DNA from 2 places in the Ensifer sp. NM-2 genome. Region 1 is predicted to be linked to the other one. Evidence: riboswitches for the same ligand, from Rfam matches in the RefSeq annotation. Region 1 holds a riboswitch; the other holds the start of a gene.
What was found. A riboswitch is a leader RNA that binds a small molecule or an ion and turns the genes downstream of it on or off. The one in region 1 is predicted to bind S-adenosylmethionine.

Region 2: it holds a riboswitch for S-adenosylmethionine, as region 1 does, so the genes downstream of both, C6558_RS02280 (O-succinylhomoserine sulfhydrylase) here and metA (homoserine O-succinyltransferase) in region 1, are expected to answer to the same signal.

The regions. Positions count from the first base shown of each region.
Region 1 is NZ_PVZR01000007.1:142,758-146,936, reverse strand. Features, by position in the region: gene C6558_RS16240 (MoxR family ATPase) at 69-908, shown strand; gene C6558_RS16235 (NUDIX domain-containing protein) at 905-1,357, shown strand; SAM riboswitch at 1,550-1,627, shown strand; gene metA (homoserine O-succinyltransferase) at 1,691-2,617, shown strand; gene C6558_RS16225 (VWA domain-containing protein) at 2,632-3,816, shown strand; gene C6558_RS16220 (aldose epimerase family protein) at 4,106-4,179, shown strand, end outside.
Region 2 is NZ_PVZR01000001.1:451,559-455,737, reverse strand. Features, by position in the region: gene C6558_RS02295 (transporter substrate-binding domain-containing protein) at 1-223, opposite strand, end outside; tRNA gene C6558_RS02290 (tRNA-Gly) at 409-483, opposite strand; gene C6558_RS02285 (2'-deoxycytidine 5'-triphosphate deaminase) at 564-1,661, opposite strand; SAM riboswitch at 1,736-1,814, shown strand; gene C6558_RS02280 (O-succinylhomoserine sulfhydrylase) at 1,859-3,043, shown strand; gene C6558_RS02275 (CDP-alcohol phosphatidyltransferase family protein) at 3,086-3,700, opposite strand; gene apaG (Co2+/Mg2+ efflux protein ApaG) at 3,812-4,179, shown strand, end outside.

The DNA of each region.
Region 1 (4,179 bases):
TGCAGAAGCATGACGACGGCCCTCGCCCGCAGGACCGTTTTCCGCATCACTATGACCGGAAGAAGCCCATGCAATTCGAAGGCACCGCCGACTATATCGCCGACAAGGACCTGATGATCGCCGTCAACGCCGCGATCCGGCTGGAACGGCCACTGCTCGTCAAGGGCGAGCCCGGCACCGGCAAGACCGAGCTTGCGCGGCAGGTTGCAGCTGCTCTGGGACTCGACCTGATCGAATGGAACGTCAAGTCGACGACCAAGGCGCAGCAGGGACTTTACGAATATGACGCCGTCTCGCGCCTGCGCGACAGCCAGCTCGGCGACGAGCGCGTCAACGACGTCAAGAACTACATCCGCAAGGGCAAGCTTTGGCAGGCCTTCGAGGCCGGGAAGCGTGTGGTGCTCTTGATCGACGAAATCGACAAGGCCGACATCGAGTTTCCGAACGACCTGCTGCAGGAACTCGACCGGATGGAGTTCCACGTCTACGAGACCAACGAGACGATCCACGCCCGCCAGCGGCCGATCGTCGTCATCACCTCCAACAACGAGAAGGAACTGCCGGACGCTTTTCTGCGCCGCTGCTTCTTCCACTATATCCGCTTTCCCGACGCAGACACGCTCGCCCGCATCGTCGAGGTGCACTATCCCGGCATCCGCAAGACGCTGCTTTCGGCAGCCCTTGCCGCCTTCTACGATATCCGCCAGGTGCCGGGGCTGAAGAAGAAGCCCTCGACCTCCGAAGCGCTCGACTGGATCCGCCTGCTCGTCGCCGACGAGATCGACCCGGCCGACCTGCGCGCCGATCCAAAGACCATGCTGCCGAAGCTGCACGGCGCGCTTCTCAAGAATGAGCAGGACGTCCACCTTTTCGAGCGCCTGGCCTTCATGGCACGCCGCGACGGATGAGACCGGACGCCAACAAGGTCCTGATCTACGCCACCTGGCGAGGGCATCTGCTCGTCTTCGACGAGCCGGACTTTCCCGATGTAGATCTGCAGGTCCCGGGCGGCACGATAGAACCGGGAGAAAGCCCTGAAGCGGCGGCCTTCCGCGAATTTGTCGAGGAGACCGGGCTGACGCCGCCGCCGGCATTATTGCCATTTAAAACGCAGGACTATCACTTCACGCAGAACGGCCGGAAAATCTGCCATCGCCGGCACTATTTCCATGGGCCGTTAGCCGGCGAACAAAAGGAACCCTGGCTGCACCGCGAAATGACGCCGGAGAGCGGTGGCCCGCCGATCCGCTTTCGCTTCTTCTGGCTCAGTCAGAGCGAGGCCGGCAAGCGGCTGGGATATGGCATGCAGAACGGTCTGGACTTGCTGCACCTAGCAACAGATTGCCCCTCACCCTAACCCTCTCCCCGCAAGCGGGGCGGGGGAACGCGGCGACCGCAACCTCATCACCTGCTGTAAGCCTGAAAGGGAGCCGAACGGCCGCGGCAATGTCCCTTCTCCCCGCCTGCGGGGAGAAGGTGGCGGCAGCCGGATGAGGGGCCAACCCACACGAATCGTTTTTCATTGACCCCCGCGGCCTTGCCGCGCTATCAAACAATCCGTGGTGATTTGGCCGGCCGGCTTGCAGCCACGTTAAACAAATCGCTAAAGGGCCGAGGAAACGTGGATTTTCCGAGGACCGGTCGCGATCAATCGCCGCCGGTTTTTTTGTATTGATCGAGTGGAAGCCCCATGCCCATCAAGATACCCGATACGCTGCCCGCATTCGAGACCCTCGCGACCGAGGGCGTGCGGGTGATGACCGAGACCGTGGCGATCCGTCAGGATATCCGCCCGCTCCAGATCGGGCTGCTGAACCTCATGCCGAACAAGGTCAAGACCGAGATCCAGATGGCGCGCCTCATCGGCGCCTCGCCGCTGCAGGTCGAGCTGTCGCTGATCCGCATCGGCGCGCACCGCGCGAAGAACACCTCCGAGGAACACCTGCTTGCCTTCTACGAGACCTGGGAGGAGGTGAAGGCCCGCAAGTTCGACGGCTTCATCATCACCGGCGCCCCGGTCGAAACGCTGGAATACGAGGACGTCACCTATTGGGACGAACTCAAGCGCATCCTCGACTGGACGACGACCAACGTGCATTCGACGCTGAACGTCTGCTGGGGCGCGATGGCGGCGATCTATCATTTCCATGGCGTGCCGAAATATCCGCTGAAGGAGAAGGCTTTCGGCGTCTACCGCCACCAGAACCTGCAGCCCTCCTCCGTCTATCTCAACGGCTTTTCCGACGATTTCGCCGTGCCGGTGTCGCGCTGGACCGAAGTGCGCCGCGCCGACATCGATGCGGTGCCCGACCTTGAGATCCTGATGGAATCGAAGGAGATGGGTGTGTGCCTCGTGCACGAGAAGAAGGGCAAGCGCCTCTACATGTTCAATCACGTAGAGTATGATTCCACTTCGCTATCGGACGAATATTTCCGGGATGTGGATGCGGGCGTACCGATCAAGATGCCGCATGACTACTTCCCGCACAATGATTCAACCCTGCCGCCGCAGAACCGCTGGCGCAGCCATGCGCATCTTTTCTTCGGCAACTGGATCAACGAGATGTACCAGACGACGCCCTACGAAATGGACCTGATCGGCAGGAACGAAAGCTAGGGCCGGAGCCGCGGATGTTCATCCCCTTCTTCCTCGAATTGAAGGCCGCGAAGATCCCGGTGACGCTCCGGGAATTCCTGTCCTTGATCGAGGGCATGGAGGCGGGCATTGCCACCTTCGATATCGAGGCGTTCTATTTTCTCGCACGCACGGCATTGGTGAAGGATGAGCGCCATATCGACCGCTTCGACGGCGTATTCCGGCATTGTTTTTCCGGCCTTGAGGCCATCAATCCGCCAGACGAGTTCGCGCAGGGTGAAATCCCCGAAGAGTGGTTGCGCAAGCTTGCCGAAAAATATCTGACCGAGGAAGAGAAGCGCCTGGTCGAAAGCCTTGGCGGCTTCGAGACCCTGATGGAGACCTTGCGCCAGCGGCTCAGCGAACAGGAAGGGCGCCACCAGGGCGGCGCCAAATGGATCGGCACCGCCGGCACCTCACCCTTCGGCGCCTATGGCTACAATCCCGAAGGTGTGCGCATCGGCCAGGACGGCTCGCGGCACCGGCGCGCGGTCAAGGTGTGGGACCGGCGCGAATTCAGGGATTACGACGACACGGTCGAACTCGGCACGCGCAACATCAAGGTGGCGCTCAAACGGCTCAGGCGCTGGGTGCGCCAGGGTGCTGCCGACGAACTCGACCTCTCCGGCACGATCCGCGCCACCGCCGAGCACGGCTATCTCGATGTCGTCACCCGGCCGGAACGGCGCAATGCTATCAAGCTCTTGATGTTCTTCGACGTCGGCGGTTCGATGGACGACCATATCCGCATCGTTGAGGAGCTGTTTTCGGCGGCACGCGGCGAATTCCGCCACATGGAGCACTTCTACTTCCACAATTGCGTCTACGAAGGCCTGTGGAAGGACAATCGCCGCCGGCGCGCCGACATCACCCGCACGGCGGAGCTGCTGCGCACCTTCGGCAGCGACTACCGCGCGATCTTCGTCGGCGACGCATCGATGAGCCCCTATGAGATCAGCCACCCCGGCGGTTCGGTCGAGCATTGGAACGACGAGGCCGGCGGGCTCTGGCTCTCGCGTATCGCCGCCCATTTTCCCCGGTCTATCTGGCTCAATCCGGTTGCCGAGCAGCATTGGGGCTACACTCAGTCGATCGGCATGATCAGGAGCCTCGTAGGCGGACGGATGTTTCCCTTGACGCTTGCCGGACTGCAGGACGCGACGAAACAACTATCACGCTGAATCTACCGCAGAAAATCTCGATTTCCGGTTGCCGATCCACCTGAAATGACGCAGGTTGCTTGTCGTGAGGACTGCATGTTTCCGTAAATCGTAGAGCATCCCGCTTTCAAGTGGAATCACTGAAAGCGGATAAGATGCTCTAGAATCAAAGTGCTAGAGCGTCCTTTGTGTGTTCATCTGAACGCACGGCGCTCTAGCCGATTTAAGGATACAACATGCAGCAGTTCTAGAGTGTACAGCGACCTTTGCGCGTCTGCTAAGACGCGCGGCGCTGTGGGGGAGCCAGGCGATGGACAAGCATGCGGATACGGAAATCTTCGGACACCTGCCATCGGGTGAGCCGGTTCATCGTGTCGTGCTCTC
Region 2 (4,179 bases), on a different contig from region 1:
GCACCAGGTCGACATGGAAGCCCGAAAGCTTGCCCGATTGGTCGATGAAGTTGAACGGCGGGAAATCCACCGTGGTCAGGAACCGTAGGCGCGCAAGGCCGGTCAGATCCGGCTTGGCAATGCGCTCGCGCGCATCGAACAGATTGGGCAGATCCCTGGGCTGGGCGGCAAGCGAACCGGCCATCAGATACACGCACAGAGCCAGCAGTCGGTGGATTTTCATGGGCAATGGCCAGCGCGTCTCTTGGTGGTACCGCACGGCCAGCGCGGCCGCAGATGATTCATGGGTGATGACAAGATTAGCCGGATGGAACCGGGCTGGCTACTGGCTTCGGCGTCCGACGGTTCGGGCCGTCGCACGCAGGAGTGCCGGCTCAAAGCGCGATGGGCTGACATTGAAGAAAAAAGTGGAGCGGGTGATCGGGATCGAACCGACGACATCAAGCTTGGGAAGCTGGCGTTCTACCACTGAACTACACCCGCAGCGCTTCGGAAACTTCCTCAACCGCATGCATCTGTCAAGGACCGTTGCGCCGCGTTGCCGCGCAACGGCACTTTTTCTGTTACTCCGCGTGGAAATGCTTGGAGAGCTTGAGACCCTGAGCCTGATAGTTGGAGCCAAGACCGAGGCCGTAAAGTCCCTCCGGGCGTTCCAGCATATGTTCATAGACCAGCCGGCCGACGATCTGGCCATGCTCGAGGATGAAGGGAACCTCGTGGCTGCGGACTTCGAGCACCGCTCGGCTGCCGCTGCCGCCGGCAGAGGCATGGCCGAAGCCCGGATCGAAGAAGCCGGCATAATGCACGCGGAATTCACCGACCAATGGATCGAACGGCGTCATCTCGGCAGCGTAGAGCGGCGGAACATGCACAGCTTCGCGCGAAACGAGGATGTAGAATTCGTCGGGATCGAGGATCAGCTCGTCGCGGCCACGGCTATAGAGCGGCTCCCAGAAGTCGAACACGGCATGCTGCGCCTTCTTGTCGACATCGACGACCGCGGTGTGATGCTTGCCGCGGTAGCCGATCAGTCCGTCCGGGCCCGTACCCTTGAGATCGATCGAGAGCGCGATCCCGCCGCCGCTGACATTGGGCTTGTCGCTCGCAACCAGCATATCGCTTTCATGCAGCGCCAGCAGTTCCTGCTCGGAGAGCAGCGACTGGCCGGTGCGGAAGCGGATCTGCGACAGGCGCGAACCGCGCCGCACGACGATCGGGAAGGTGCGCGGGCTGATTTCGAGGTAAAGCGGTCCGCGATATCCAGCCGGGATCTTGTCGAACTCCTGGGCGCGATCGGTGATGACGCGGGTGAAGATGTCGAGGCGACCGGTCGAGCTCTTCGGATTTGCCGAAGCCGACATGGTCTCCGGCAGATCGAGGCTTTCCATCAGCGGCACGATATAAACGCAGCCGGTTTCCAGCACGGCGCCGTCGGAGAGATCGACGACATGCAGTTTCAGCCGGTCGAGCTTGTCGGCAACGAGATGCGCCGGCCCCGGCATGAAGCTCGCGCGCACGCGAAATGCCTTGGCGCCGAGGCGCAGGTCGAGGCTTGCCGGCTGGATCTGATCGGTATCCAGCGCCTTTTCGCTTTTCAAGCGTCCGGTCGCAAACAGCGCGGCGATCGCGCGGTCGGCCAAAATCCCAGTCTCGCGGCCCATTTCGATCCTCTTTTCAGTTGCGAGACAAAACCAAACTCCAGGAATTGACGCAAGCGCACCCAAGCAGTATTGGAGCTTTATCCCGTGGTGATTTGGCCGGTCGGCTTGCAGCCACGTTAAACAAGTAGCTAAAAAGGCCGGGTTTCAAACCGGCCCTTCACGCGGCCGGTTTTTTTGTTTTTGAAGGTGATCGTCACATGAGCAAAAACTGGCGCCCGGCAACCCAACTCGTCCACGGCGGAACGACCCGCTCCCAGCACGGCGAGACGTCCGAGGCGATCTTCCTCACCCAGGGCTTCGTCTACGAGACATCCGAGGCGGCGGAAGCACGCTTCAAGGGCGAGACCGAAGGCTTCATCTATGCCCGTTACGGCAGCCCTACCAACGACATGTTTGAAAAGCGCATGTGCATGCTGGAAGGCGCCGAAGACGCGCGCGCCACGGCATCAGGCATGGCTGCCGTCACTGCCGCCATTTTATGCCAGCTGAAGGCCGGCGACCACATCGTTGCCGCCCGCGCCCTCTTCGGCTCCTGCCGCTGGGTGGTCGAGACGCTGGCCCCGAAATACGGCATCGAATGCACGCTGGTCGACGGACGCGATCTCGCGAACTGGGAAAAGGCGATCCAGAAGAACACCAAGGTCTTCTTCCTGGAAAGCCCGACCAACCCGACGCTGGAAGTGATCGACATTTCAGGCGTTTCTCGGCTCGCCAACCAGATCGGCGCCAAGGTCGTGGTCGACAACGTCTTCGCCACGCCGCTGTTCCAGAAGCCGCTGGAACTCGGCGCGCATATCGTCGTCTATTCCGCCACCAAGCATATCGACGGCCAGGGCCGGTGCCTCGGTGGCGTGGTTCTGTCCGACAAGGACTGGATCAACGAGCATCTGCATGACTACTTCCGCCACACCGGCCCGGCGATGTCGCCGTTCAACGCCTGGACGTTGCTGAAGGGCATCGAGACGCTGCCGCTGCGCGTCAAGCAGCAGACCGAAAACGCCCGTCGCGTCGCCGACTTCCTCGCCGAGCAGCCGCAGATCGCCAAGGTGATCTACCCCGGCCGCGCGGACCATCCGCAGGCCGACATCATCGCCAAGCAGATGACCGGCGGTTCGACCCTTGTCGCCTTCGAACTCAAGGGCGGCAAGGATGCGGCCTTCGCACTGCAGAACGCACTGCAGATCGCCCGCATCTCCAACAATCTTGGCGATTCCAAAAGCCTGATCACCCATCCGGCGACGACGACGCACAAGAACCTGACGGACGAAGCTCGCGACGAGCTCGGCATTTCCGCCGGCACCGTTCGTTTCTCCGCCGGTATCGAGGACAGCGACGACATCGTCGAGGACTTCGCCCGCGCGCTGAAGACCGTCAAGGCCTGATACCCACGAACAAGACGGCCGCCCCGAGATCGGCGGCGGCCGCTACTCGACGTCGCGAAAACGCGTTCGCGCGAGCACAATGCGCGATAGCGCGGTGTAGAGGCAGACGACCGCAAACAGCGCCGCCAGCAGCGGAAACCACGTCGGGAACAGGCAGAAGGCCAGGAAGGCGGCGATCGTCTCCGTCGCCTCGGCAAGCCCGGTGGTGAAGTAGAGCGATTTTGCCCCCCGCACATCCGTCGTCATCGCTCGCTTTTCGGCCATAATGGCATAGGCGAGAAAACTCGATCCGTTGACGTAGAACGAGAAGAGCAGCAGACCGCCGACAAGACCGTTGGCCTGCGGATCGGCGCCGATGAAGCCGAGCGGGATGGCACCGTAGAAGGCGAAGTCGAGCACGATGTCGAGGAAACCACCGAAATCGGTTTTGCGCGTGGCGCGTGCCACCGCACCATCAAGTCCATCGCAAAGCCGGCTAACGACGATAACAATGGCGGCGGCAAGGTAGTATTGTCCGGCAATGAGGACAGCGGCAACGAGGCCGAGCGCGAGGCCGGTGATCGTGACCGCATTGGCACCGACACCCCCGCGGGCAAGTGCTGCACCGAGCCGATCCAGTATCGGATCCAGATGTTTTCTCACCGCGCCATCAAGCATCGGCCTCGCCTTTCCGCAGACTTGCCGCCGACGCATGCAATCCTGCCGTTATTCTTGACGAAACCATCTTGCTGTAGAATACCCTGAAAGACTTGAAACAAGGTGTTGCTCATGTATCGCGCGCTCACTCGCGACATAGAAGTTACGGTGGAGCCTTATTATCTGGAAGAGCAATCTGATCCGGATGACAGCCGCTATGTCTGGGGCTACCGCATCGTCATCGCCAACCATTCGGCCGAGTCGGTTCGGCTGATGACACGCTACTGGCATATTACCGACGAGAACGGCCAGGTGGACGAAGTCAGCGGGCCCGGTGTCATCGGAGAGCAACCGTTGCTGAACCCCGGCGATACCTACGAATATTCCTCCGGATGCCCGCTCGATACGCCGTCCGGCGTCATGTTCGGCCACTACAGCATGGAATCGGAAGGCGGAGAACACTTCAACGTGGCAATCCCCGCCTTCTCGCTTGATTCACC